Regions from separate parts of the Paraburkholderia kirstenboschensis genome, predicted to be linked through region 2. Evidence: predicted binding sites of a transcription regulator. Region 2 holds the regulator's gene; each other region holds the start of a gene.
What was found. The regulator LexA, encoded in region 2, represses DNA repair genes until DNA is damaged. The targets are predictions, from matches to a motif close to ACTGTATNNNNATACAGT.
Positions count from the first base shown of each region.

Region 1: recA (recombinase RecA) is a predicted target of LexA. The motif match lies at 2,542-2,559, and genes of this name have one in related genera.
Region 3: RW095_RS29410 (putative DNA modification/repair radical SAM protein) is a predicted target of LexA. The motif match lies at 2,458-2,475, and genes of this name have one in related genera.

Region 1 covers NZ_CP136513.1:2,123,449-2,127,625, forward strand. The annotation lists gene RW095_RS32125 (DUF2889 domain-containing protein) at 1-450, opposite strand, end outside; gene recX (recombination regulator RecX) at 609-1,376, opposite strand; gene recA (recombinase RecA) at 1,384-2,460, opposite strand; gene RW095_RS32140 (response regulator transcription factor) at 2,697-3,485, shown strand; gene RW095_RS32145 (sensor histidine kinase) at 3,495-4,177, shown strand, end outside.
Region 2 covers NZ_CP136513.1:950,023-954,199, forward strand. The annotation lists gene RW095_RS27025 (universal stress protein) at 1-87, shown strand, start outside; gene RW095_RS27030 (DUF2939 domain-containing protein) at 255-926, opposite strand; gene RW095_RS27035 (hypothetical protein) at 1,040-1,396, opposite strand; gene lexA (transcriptional repressor LexA) at 1,526-2,176, opposite strand; gene RW095_RS27045 (sulfate ABC transporter substrate-binding protein) at 2,489-3,538, shown strand; gene cysT (sulfate ABC transporter permease subunit CysT) at 3,689-4,177, shown strand, end outside.
Region 3 covers NZ_CP136513.1:1,507,463-1,511,639, reverse strand. The annotation lists gene RW095_RS29415 (UdgX family uracil-DNA binding protein) at 1-1,221, opposite strand, end outside; gene RW095_RS29410 (putative DNA modification/repair radical SAM protein) at 1,228-2,445, opposite strand; gene RW095_RS29405 (2'-5' RNA ligase family protein) at 2,687-3,292, shown strand; gene RW095_RS29400 (DnaJ family domain-containing protein) at 3,934-4,177, shown strand, end outside.

The DNA.
Region 1 (4,177 bases), 1.2 Mb from region 2:
TGCCGCCTTGTCACCGGTATCCCACACGTCACCGGCGAACGCCTGGATAGCAGCGGTCGGCAGGATCGCGCACAACTCGGTGAGATGCGTGCAACCGGCCGTGCCGGCCAGCAAACGGGCAGCATCGCGACGGAAATTGTGGAGGAGATTGAGCCCGATGAGGGCACGGTAGGCAGGATTGCTGGCTTGGCATAGCCCAGGATAGGGCACCCAGTCGGACGACGCCTCGGCGTCGACGACATTGAGCTTGCGATCGATAGTGATGCGAAGCCAGAGTTCATGGATCGGTTGACCATTGGGCCGGACGCCCGACGCAAGCACCACATCGCGTGGCTTTTCGTCGGTCAAGCACGCTTCCACATCCCACAGGCCATCGGCTCGCTCAAAAGCTTCCGCTCTGATTGCGCGGCGATGGCGCAATTGACGGGGCACTGGCGAGGAAAGCGGCATGCGGAAAGGAAAGGCCGAATTGGAAAACGCGTGAATTTTAGCATACTGGGTATTTGAGACAGCCCCGATTGCGGCCGGACGGCCTGCAGGCCGCCCAGAGCCGGTTTCGCGATCGACGACGCTTTGCGCGCGGTCGCGGACGACGCCCCTCTTTGCGCCTATTCACCGCTCCATTCTTCGTCGATGCCTTTGAGGATTTTGCCGATCGTGGCGCCCGAAAAACCGCGCGATGCGAGAAAACGCGCCTGCTTTGCGCGCTCGGCCGGTGTTTGCGGAAGCTCACCGAATTTCTTGCGCCACACCGCCTGGGCGCGCGCGAGTTCGGTTTCGCGCAATTGCGCGCTCGCCTCTTCGACGAGCGTTTGATCGACAGAATGCTGCTTTAATTCGCCGACGATCCGGCTCGCGCCGAGCCGCGACGACCGGCGATGAATCAGACTTTCGGTGAAGCGTGAATCGGACAGCCAGTTCTCGGCTTCCAGCGTATCAAGCAGCGTATCGAGCGAATCGTTCTCTTCGACGAACGGCTTCAGCTTACGTGCGAGTTCGCTGCGGCTATATTCGCGACGCGACAGATAGCCGAGCGCGCGACCTTTAAGCGAACGTGCGGGACGTTGGGATTTTTTTGCTTCGTTTTGCCCGGGCTTCGCCTCGCCGGATGCTCGGCGTGAGTCGCGTGAGCGGCTATAGGTAGGCTCGGTGGCCGTGGTGGTTCCCGCAGTGTCGAACGGGTCCGAGAGATCCGAGGAATTCGAGGAATTCCGGCTAGCAGGCGAGCTTTGAAACTGACTACGCCGTGGGCCACGGCCCGCAGCGCGATCATGTGCGTCGAACGATTCGGACGGATCGAACGAATCGTTCTCGTCATTACGCGGGCCGCCCGCGTTGCGTCCGGTATCGGACAGTGGCCGGCCCTTGCGTATCACGTAATGGTTACTCTTCTTCGCCCGCGACTTCCGCGCCTGCGCCGGTCACCGCTTCGGCCATTGCATTCACGCCCAGCGATTCGCGGATACGGTTTTCGATTTCACGAGCGATGTCCGGATTTTCGCGCAGGAATTCGCGCGCGTTGTCCTTACCCTGGCCGATACGCTCACCGTTATAGCTGTACCACGCACCGGCCTTGTCGACGATCTTGGCTTGCACGCCCAAGTCGATGACTTCGCCCTGACGCGAAATACCCTCGCCGTACAGGATGTCGAAAATCGCCTCGCGGAACGGTGGGGACACCTTGTTCTTGACCACCTTCACGCGCGTTTCGTTGCCGATCACTTCGTCGTTCTTCTTGATCGAACCGATGCGGCGAATATCCAGACGCACCGACGCGTAGAACTTCAGCGCGTTACCGCCCGTAGTGGTTTCCGGATTGCCGAACATCACGCCGATCTTCATTCGGATCTGGTTGATGAAGATCACGAGGCAGTTCGTGCGCTTGATCGTGCCGGTGAGTTTGCGCAGCGCCTGCGACATCAGACGCGCTTGCAGACCCGGCAGCGAATCGCCCATTTCGCCTTCGATTTCAGCCTTCGGCACGAGCGCCGCGACGGAGTCGATCACGATCATGTCGATCGAGCCCGAACGCACCAGTGCGTCGGCAATTTCCAGCGCCTGTTCACCCGTGTCCGGTTGCGAGACCAGCAGATCGTTCACGTTCACGCCGAGCTTGCCCGCGTACTGGATGTCCAGCGCGTGCTCCGCGTCGATAAACGCTGCCGTGCCGCCGAGCTTTTGCATTTCAGCAATGACTTGCAGCGTCAACGTGGTTTTACCCGACGACTCCGGACCGTAGATTTCGACCACGCGGCCACGCGGCAAACCGCCGACGCCAAGTGCGATGTCGAGGCCGAGCGATCCCGTTGAAACGACCTGGATGTCTTCGACTACCTCACCTGCGCCGAGCCGCATGACCGACCCTTTGCCGAACTGCTTTTCGATCTGCGCGAGGGCGGCAGCGAGTGCCTTGCTCTTTTCAGCAGTCAGTCCAGCCGAGCCTTTCTTGCTTTCTTCCATGAATCGTCCTTTGCTATGATGAACGGCGTCTGAGGCAGATGTGCGGCCCACCTTTTGAAGGACAGCACACGAAACCCAGACACTGTATAAAAAAACAGTAGTTTTGGCAAGCGGGATTCTCATGCGAACGCGCATTTTTACCGTCGCGCTGCCCAAACCACCCACAATAATTTTCGGAGACCGCTGTGCGCCGCGGGGACACCCGAGGTGCCGGCCAAGCCTTGAGCTGGCGCACCATGCGAATTCTGATTGCCGAAGACGACAGCATACTCGCGGACGGTCTGGTTCGATCACTCCGCCAATCGGCCTATGCCGTCGATCACGTGAAGAGCGGCGTCGAGGCCGATACCGCGCTGTCCATGCAAAGTTTCGACCTGCTGATTCTCGATCTCGGCCTGCCGCGCATGTCCGGGCTCGAGGTGCTACGCCGCCTGCGCGCCCGCAATTCCAATCTGCCCGTACTGATCCTGACCGCCGCGGACAGCGTCGACGAACGCGTCAAAGGCCTCGACCTCGGCGCCGACGACTACATGGCCAAGCCGTTCGCGCTCAACGAACTCGAAGCGCGTGTGCGCGCGCTGACGCGGCGCGGCGCGGGCGGCGGCCCGACGGTCGTGCGGCACGGTTCGCTGTCGTTCGATCAGGTGGGCCGGATCGCCTATATCAACGAGCAGGTGATCGAACTCTCGGCGCGTGAACTCGGACTGCTCGAAGTACTGCTGCAGCGGATCGGCCGGCTGGTTTCGAAGGAGCAACTGGTCGATCATCTGTGCGAATGGGGCGAGGAAGTCAGCAACAACGCGATCGAGGTCTACGTGCACCGGCTGCGCAAGAAGATCGAGCCGAGCGGCGTGCGCATCATTACCGTGCGCGGGCTCGGTTACTGTCTCGAGAAGGCGGTCGCGCCGGCAAGCCCCAATACGAATGCCGCCGCGTCCACGCCCGCCGAGCCCGAACCCGAGCCGCCTTCTTCGCCTTCGTCGCCGCAGTCAGGCGGGATGCCGGCGAGCCACCACTACAAATAGAGCACGCCCATGTCCGCACGCGCTGATCGCGCGACGGCCCGCGCCGCGGATCTCGACGAGGCGCGCGACGAGCGCTACGCCAATCCGTTCGCCCCGCCCGACGAAGCGGAAGCCGTCGCCGAAACCCGCCCGCGCTCGCTGTTCGGCGAAATTCTCGACTGGATGCTCGCGCCGCTCTTGCTGCTGTGGCCAATGAGCCTCGCGGTGACTTATCTGGTCGCCAAGTCGATCGCGAACGGACCGTTCGACCGCGCGCTCGAAACCGACGCCTATGTGCTCGCGCGCCAGATCCATCCGGTCAACGGCGTGGCTGAACTGACGCTGCCCGATTCCACGCGCGACTTTCTGCGCACGGACAACGTGGACAGTGTTTTCTATCAGGTGCTCGGCACGCGGGGCGAACTGGTGGCGGGCGAGCGCGACATGCCGCTGCCGCACGAAGACGACCGGCCGCAACCGGGCCTCGTCGCATTTCGCGACGACATGCTGCGCGGCAACGACATCCGCGTGGCTTATACGACGGTCGAGTTTCCGCAGACGCCCGGCGCGGAGCCCGTGCTCGTGCAGGTCGCCGAGACGCTCGACAAACGCAGTCAGCTTGCCAACGACATCATCAAAGGCGTGATCCTGCCGCAGTTCGTGATCCTGCCGCTCGCCATCCTGCTCGTGTGGTTCGGCCTGTCACGCGGTCT
Region 2 (4,177 bases):
GGCAATACACCGCTGCTCGACCGAGTGTCATGCAGCATTCTGGTCGCGTGTTCTTCCGCGCATGAGCAGCAGCAAGAAGCGGCCTGAGAGTGCGGTTCGGGCGTGCGGCCACACGCGCCAGGCATGCAGCCTTGGTGCGGGACGCGAGCGTTCGGCCGGATGAGCGGGTTGGGCGGAGTGTGGGGCGTGAGCGGCGTGGGCGTTCAGTCTGATCGGCGGCGTGAGTGTTCGGTCTGACACGCCGCGCCTGACGCTCACTCGTTCAGATTGACCGCTGCCAGCTTCCACGTGAAGAGACCTTCGCGGATGAAGATGGCGGAGTAACGCGCGTCCCCGGCGCCGTGCTGGTAGGTGACTGCGAACTCGTTGAGGCTGCGATAGCCGGCTGTGGTTTGCGGCGGTTGCGGCGGGGCGCCCCTGGTGGTCGCGTTGCCGCTCGCATTCCCGGTAGCGCCGCCAGGCGCGTCGATGTCCGCACCGGGCGATGCGGGCGCAGGCGCGCTGGCAACGGGCGGATTGCCGGTGACCGGCGCAGCGTTCGGCCGCTCACCGGGCTCACCGCGCGGCGGCATGCCGTTCAGCAGCGCAGCCACGCCGTCGGGAGTTGCATACGCGTCGACGAGCGGGCCGATCAATGCGACGCCAATCATCGCGCCGATCGCAGCCAACGGATTGCCGTTTCCATGTGAGTCCAGCCGGCGCGTCAGCAAGCCTGTGACTTGCTGCTTCAGGCTCTCGCGCAAGGCCGGAAAATCGACGTACCGATTCACCGTCTGCGCGTCACGTGCGTTGGCCGCGCGTTTGAGGTTATTGAGCGCGATATATGGCGAGGCATAAGCAAAGCCCAACGCCGCGATCACCGCGATAACTATCAGCGTGACGATCAGCGGACGGGCGCTGCGCTTCCTGTTTGTTCGAACTGCCATCGAGCGGAAATCTCCGTCAGGTGTGATCTAACGTGGACCGCGGCCACGCTGAAACGATCCGTGCGCTGCCACAAAGCATGTGGCCACGGCGCGCCCGCACACCTCACAGATCATCAGGACTCGAACACCGCGCCGTGGACATTGGTTTCCTCGGCGATGCAACGGTCGATCATGCGGCACACCGCATCCACAGTGCCGACCATGATGAGCCGGGACGGCCCATGGTAGACGCGCACCGGCGCGCGGCGCTCCGGCTCCGCAGTATTGAGCCCTGAATTCAGCGAAACGCGGGCGAATGCCGGTAGTGAAGACGGCAACGCGGCCTGCAGGTCGGAGCCGCGAGCGGGCGAGTCGAACAGCGACGCGGTAGCGGCCGTGGACGCTTCGATCAGTGAGCAAGGCACCAGCTTACGCAGATGGCGCAGACGGCCGAACTGGCGAAACGGCAACAGACGGGCAAGGCGTTCCATGAGTCTCTCCGGGCGATTCAACATGAGTACTGCTTTAGTCGGTGAGCAGGCGGGCGGTTGGCTAATGACGCACTGAGGACGCACTAATGACGCACTGAGCTTGTTGCTCATTGAGCCGACCCGGCGCTGTCAGAACTCGCCCGGGCGGATCAGCCCGACAGCGATGCCTTCGAGCGCGAAGTCCGCGCTGCCTGTCTCAACGAAGATGTTCTCGTAATCGGGGTTCTCGGCAATCAGCTCGATACCGTTCGCGCGGCGCTTCAGGCGCTTGACCGTGACGTCGTCGCCAAGCCGCGCAATGATGATCTGGCCGTCTTTGGCCTCGCTTCTTTTCTGCACCGCGAGCAGATCGCCGTCGAAGATACCCGCGTCGCGCATGGACAGTCCGCGCACCTTGAGCAGGTAATCGGGCTTGCTCGAGAAGAGCGCCGGGTCGCACGCATAGTGTTGCGCGATATGTTCCTGCGCGAGGATCGGACTGCCGGCGGCAACCCGGCCAATGAGCGGCAGCGACAGCTGCATGATGCTGGCGTGCGGCAACGTGAACTGATGCGGCGCGTCGTCCGGGCCGGCAAGCAGGCGAATGCCGCGCGACGCGCCGGCCGCGAGTTCGATCACGCCCTTGCGGGCAAGCGCCCGCAGATGCTCTTCAGCCGAGTTTGCCGAGCTGAAACCGAGTTCGGCGGCGATCTCCGCACGCGTGGGCGGAAAACCGGTGCGGTCTATGGCCCGGCGGATCAGATCGAAAACCTGCTGCTGTCGTGCGGTGAGTTTGGTCATGGCGTCACTGTATGGATGAACAGGTGCCTGTATTTTTATACAGTATCCGGCGCAATTCAAGCTTTACTTTAAGTTCGGGAGTGGACGCCTCGCTGCAACGTCGTAAATCGGCGTCAAAACATCCGTTTTCGTGCCGCAACGCCTTATCTGGCTGTCATTACCACTTTTGCGTATTAAAAAATGAATAAACATTATTTTTAATGATGAAAGCGCTTCGATAGACTGGCCTTCCAGTCGCGCTCATGTGCACGTGATCCGACGCAAAACAACACCACACGCTGTTTCAGCGCACCAACACGCGGAGAACTTGACATGAATCATCAGGACACGGGTCGGGCAGGCAGGAGCCGAAAACTCATCGCAGCGCTCGCGTTCGGCGCGGCAGCCGCGCTCGGCGCCCTCGGCGCGGCCGGCCACGCGCAAGCCGCCGACACGACGCTGCTGAATGTTTCCTACGACCCGACTCGCGAGCTCTACCAGGACGTGAACCAGGCTTTCGCCAAGGAATGGAAGGCGAAGACCGGCGAGACCGTCACGTTCAAGCAGTCGCACGGCGGTTCGGGCGCGCAGGCGCGCTCGGTGCTCGACGGCTTGCAGGCCGACGTCGTGACGCTCGCGCTCGCTTACGACATCGACGCGATCGCGAACAAAGGTTTGATCGACAAAGGCTGGCAGAAGCGCTTGCCCGACAACGCGTCGCCGTACACGTCGACGATCGTGTTTCTGGTGCGCAAGGGCAATCCGAAGCACATCAAGGATTGGGACGATCTGACCAAACCGGGCGTGTCGATCGTGACGCCGAATCCGAAGACCTCGGGCGGCGCGCGCTGGAACTATCTCGCGGCGTGGGCGTATGCCGCGCATCAGCCGGGCGGCAATGACCAGAAGGCCAAGGAATTCGTGGGCAAGCTGTACAAGAATGCCGGCGTGCTCGATTCCGGGGCGCGCGGCGCGACCACCAGCTTCGTGCAACGCGGCATTGGCGACGTGCTGATCGCGTGGGAAAACGAGGCGTTCCTGTCGCTGAAGGAATTCGGTCCGGACAAGTTCGAAATCGTCGTGCCGTCCGTGAGCATTCTGGCCGAGCCGCCGGTGGCGGTGGTGGATAAGGTCGTCGACAAGCACGGCACGCGCAAGCTGGCCGAAGCGTATCTGAATTTCCTCTACAGCGAGCAGGGCCAGGAAATCGCCGCGAAGAACTTCTACCGTCCGCGTTCGAACAAGGTTCCGGCCGAACTGACCTCGAAGTTTCCGAAGCTGAAGCTTTACACGGTCGACGATTCGTTCGGCGGCTGGGCCAACGCGCAGAAGACGCACTTTGCCGACGGCGGCGTGTTCGATTCGATCTACCAGCCGCAGTAACACAGCCGAGGTCCGCGCCGCAGCAGGCGTGGACCGAGGCAACGCGACGCGCCACGGCGCGTCACTTTCCGGAGCGCGCCATTGGCGCGCTTTTGGCCGATCAGGACCAGGCGGCCGGCAACACGAGCATCAACTGAAAGAGTAACGAGCATGACCACGTTGACCTTCCGCAAACCAAGCGCCTTGCCCGGTTTCGGCCTGACACTCGGCATCACGGTGGCTTATCTGAGCCTCGTGGTGCTGATTCCGCTCGCGGCGACCTTTCTGAAGACGGCGTCCCTCGACTGGAGTCAGTTCGTGCGCGCCGTCAGTTCGCCGCGTGTGCTGGCCTCGTACCGGCTGACATTCTTCTCCGCGCTCGGCGGCGCACTGATCAACGCGGTGTTCGGCTTTCTGGTCGCATGGGTGCTCGTGCGGTACAGGTTTCCGTTCAAACGCATCGTCGACGCCGTGGTCGATCTGCCGTTTGCACTGCCCACGTCGGTGGCCGGCATTTCGCTCGCGGCCGTGTACGCGGGCAACGGGTGGATCGGACAGTTTCTGGAGCCGCTCGGTCTGAAGGTGGCTTTTACGCCGGTGGGCGTGCTGGTCGCGTTGACCTTCATCGGTTTGCCGTTCGTCGTGCGCACGGTGCAGCCG
Region 3 (4,177 bases), 560 kb from region 2:
CCGAACCGTTTGCAACTCCTGCTCGAGCCAATACGAACATGCTTCCACCTCGCGCTGCGCGGCGGTTTTGTGCAGCCTGCGCTTACCGCGAGGTTCCCACTTGAAATGCTTTACCGCGTTCGTCAGATAAAGCTGCTCGCGCGATAGGCCGGCTCGGCCGATCGCGAGGTCCAGCAACTGTCCCGCCGGCCCAATGAAAGGCTCGCCGCTCAGATCCTCCTGATCGCCGGGCTGCTCACCGATAAGCATGATACGTGCGTCGCGAGGTCCCGAACTGCCGACGGCTTGCGTCGCATTGCGCCACAGGTCGCAGCGCCGGCAGGCGTCCAGCGACGATGGCTGATCGCGGGCGGGCTGCGCGAACTCGGCTTCAACAGCAATGGACTTGCCGCCGAGCACCGCGACTCCGCTCGCCTGCGCGACGCGCCGCGCGCCGCTCTTTGCTTCGCTGATCATGGCGGGAATCAGATGACCTTCCGGCAGCCCTTTCCAGAACCGCACCGGCATGTGCTGTTCGAGCGCGGCTTCGTTCAGACGCGCAGGATTGAATGTGCTGCGGTAGTACGCGAGCCACAGCGCCTCGGCTTCGTCTTCAGTGTCGCAGCGATGTTCGTGGCGCAGAGCCCGGCGCGCCTCGATATGCAATTGCTCGCCGTTCCAGAATGCGGCGCCGTGGGGCGTCGCGATCATCCACGACGAGCGCCCCATGCGTTGCGCGAAATGTTCCGCGGCCCACGCGAGAACATCGTGTTCGGGTTCGTACCACGCTATGTACTCGGGCGTTTGAGCGTCCGGTTTCTGCTTGCGAAAGCGCACGTACGCAATCATGTCGTGCTTCGCGCGCCGCACGGCTTTAGCCATCCGATAAAGCCTAGCGCCGTCGACGTCGGCTGGCGACGCCGCCGCGCGATCGCCGCATTGCCAGCGCCACAGCACCTTGTACAGGAATGCCCACCGGTCCGGCTCGCGATAGAGCGCCGCATCATGCAGCAGCGCCGACAGTTCTTTCGAGATGTGGACTGTCGGGGCGTCCGACATGAGCGCCGCGTTGCCGGACGTCTCACCGTAATCGAGTGCCGTTTGTCCGGACAGCGAATCATGACCCGCGCCTTCTTTAATGCGCCACTCGATCGACTCCGGTGCGAGGCCTTGAGCCAGCGCAACGAGCGCTGCTGCACGCCACGCGGCAAAATGGTTTTCGATCTCGATGCAATGAAGCACGACACGTCACCACAACTGCATTTGCGTTTGCATTGGCGGCGGCGTCAGGATTCGCCGCAGATGAGCCGACGACGCGTCGTGCATGGCGGCGCGATAGTCCTGTGTGACGACGAACGGCTTGATCTTTTCCAGCGGACACCGCAGACGCACCAGGTCTTCATAGCGCACCCGCCGCGAGCGCCGCAATTCGACCAGCCGCTTTGCATTGCGCATGCCGATGCCCGGCACCCGCGCGATCATGCGAAGCGGCGCACGGTTCAGGTCGACCGGAAACTGTTCGCGATGGGCGAGCGCCCATGCGAGTTTCGGGTCCATGTCGAGCGACAGATTGCCCGGCTGTTCGAACAGTTCCGCGACGTTGAAACCATAGCCGCGCAACAGAAAATCCGCCTGGTACAGCCGGTGTTCGCGCAGCAACGGCGGCGCCTCGCCCGGTACGGCCGAAGGACTGTCAGGGATCGGGCTGAATGCCGAGTAATACACGCGTTTCAGCTTGTACGACCCGTACAACGTTTCCGCGGTCTGCAGGATGGTGCTGTCGTTCGTCTGATCCGCGCCGACGATCATTTGCGTGCTTTGGCCGGCAGGCGTGAACCGGGGAGCTTTTGCGTCGCCAAGCGCCTCCTCCTGCGCAAGCCGGATCGACCCCATGGCGAGCTTGATGGTGCGCACGTCCTTCTCCGGTGCAAGGCGCGCGAGACTGCCTTCGGTCGGCAGTTCGATGTTCACGCTCAGACGGTCGGCGTAACGGCCGGCTTTGGCGATCAGTTCTGGGTCGGCGTCCGGGATAGTTTTCAGATGAAGGTAGCCGCGGAACTGGTGATCTTCGCGCAACGACTGCGCTACGCGCACCAGTTGCTCCATGGTGTAATTCGACGACCGGATGATGCCTGAACTCAAGAACAGCCCGTCAATATAGTTACGCCGGTAAAAGTCCAGCGTGAGGTCCACGACCTCTTCAGGCGTGAAGCGCGCCCGTGGCACATTGCTCGAGCGCCGGTTGACGCAGTACTGACAGTCGTACAGACAGAAATTGGTAAGCAGGATTTTCAGCAGCGACACGCAGCGCCCGTCTGGCGTGAAGCTATGGCAGATACCCGCGCCGGTGCTGGCGCCCAAACCTTCCGTGCCGCGCGAGGCGCGCTTAGGCGCGCCGCTACTGGCGCACGATGCGTCGTATTTGGCCGCATCAGCCAGTACTTCGAGCTTTTTCTGCAGTTCCACGTTGCCGCCGATACTGTATGGATGTACAGTATTGTACGTAGGCGATAGGGAAGCGCAAGCGTTTTTTGGCAGGTTTGCGGTTTGGTTTGGGCGCTTGCTGGCGCGCTGTTGCTTCGTGTTGGTCGCCTGTTGGTTGCTTGTGGGTTGCCGGATTTCCGCTTGTTTTCTGCTGGCTTTCGCCAGCTTGGTCAATGTGAAGGGGGATTCGTGTAGATGCCGGATTTCAGCACGCAGGAACAAGATGCCTGAACAACTGTGGTTGCCCGGGCTCGAGGCGCCGCCAACGCCAACAGACGGCCTGTTTTTCGCTGTCTTCCCGGACGCCGATACGGCGGCCAGCATTTCAAAGTTCGCGCAACAGCTTTGCGGGGAGGCGCGCGTCCGCAGTAAGCCGCTCGCCGTCGGGCGTTTGCACGTCACGCTGCGTCATCTCGGCATTTTCGCGGGGGGGCTGCCGCAGGCACACGTGGAGGCGGCCATGCAAGCGGCTGCCGCGGTTCGCATGGCGCCCTTTAGCGTCCAATTCGATACGGCGGAGAGCTTCGCTTCGAAGCCGCGACCGGGCCCCTTAGTGTTGACAGGGAGTGAGGGCGTGCTGGGTCTGCATCGGCTTCATGATGCATTGGCAGACGCGCTGCACAACAGTGGCATCGAAAGCCGCGCGGGTTCCGCGGCAGTGGCTTATACGCCGCATGTCACGTTGGCTTACGGCTTGCCCTGGGCCGCCGCGCGTCCGGTGGAGCCGGTCTGCTGGAATGTGCGCGGTTTCGCGTTGATACACAGTTTGTTGGGGCGTACCCGGCATATCGTGCTCGCGCGCTGGCCGCTCGAAGGTGCCGCTCCCTAGTGGCAACGGCGCGACGATTCGATGGTCGTGAAGAGGGACATGAACGGAGGGCGTGAAGCCAGTTGTGATTTGGGGGGAGTGGTTCGCGTGCGCCTAGAATTGCATACCGGTAGCGCAAACGCCGGCGAAGCCACCGCCGCTTCCGCCGGCTCCGCCGCAGAAAACTGCGCAGCCGGAAAGCAGGGCGGACATCGCTGCGGCTACGCATGCGGCGCGCAATGCCGTAATGAATGAGCGCCTGTCAAGCCGGGCGCGGAGCGCGGGTTGTGGGGCGCGGCGCTCGGGCACAAGGGCTGCGGGCTGCGGGCTGCGGCGCAGTGTTTGTGGCAGTGTTTCTCGCAGCGTCGTTAAGGCGTGAGTGGGTCATTTGCAATTGCATGATCGGTGGCAAAAAAGCAGGAAACAGGGAAGCGAAAGAGGGGGCCAAACAGGCAAGCGAAGCAGGCCGAGAAGCATGCCGCGAAGCAGGCGGGCAAAGCATCCCGCGAGCGTGCCGCGCAAAAAGTGTTGAAGCCTAGCTTGCATCCGTGCGAGCCCCAATACGCAAAATCCGAAAAGCCGGCGGGTCGGGTGAATCGGGCGGAAGGAACCCGTGTGCGCTCCCTGATAGAATGCTTGGGCCGCAACGTAGTGGATTGCAGATGAGATTGCTTGATGCGTTAGTCGAACAGCGTATTGCCGCCGCCGCCGCCCGGGGCGAATTCGACGATTTGCCGGGCGCAGGCGCGCCGCTCAACCTGGACGATGATGCTCTGGTCCCGGAAGAAGTGCGCGTCGCCAACCGGATCCTGAAAAACGCGGGCTTCGTGCCGCCCGCAATGGAGCAGTTGCGCGCGTTGCGTGACTTGCAGGCCGAGTTGAATGCCGTGAGCGATCAGGCCGCGC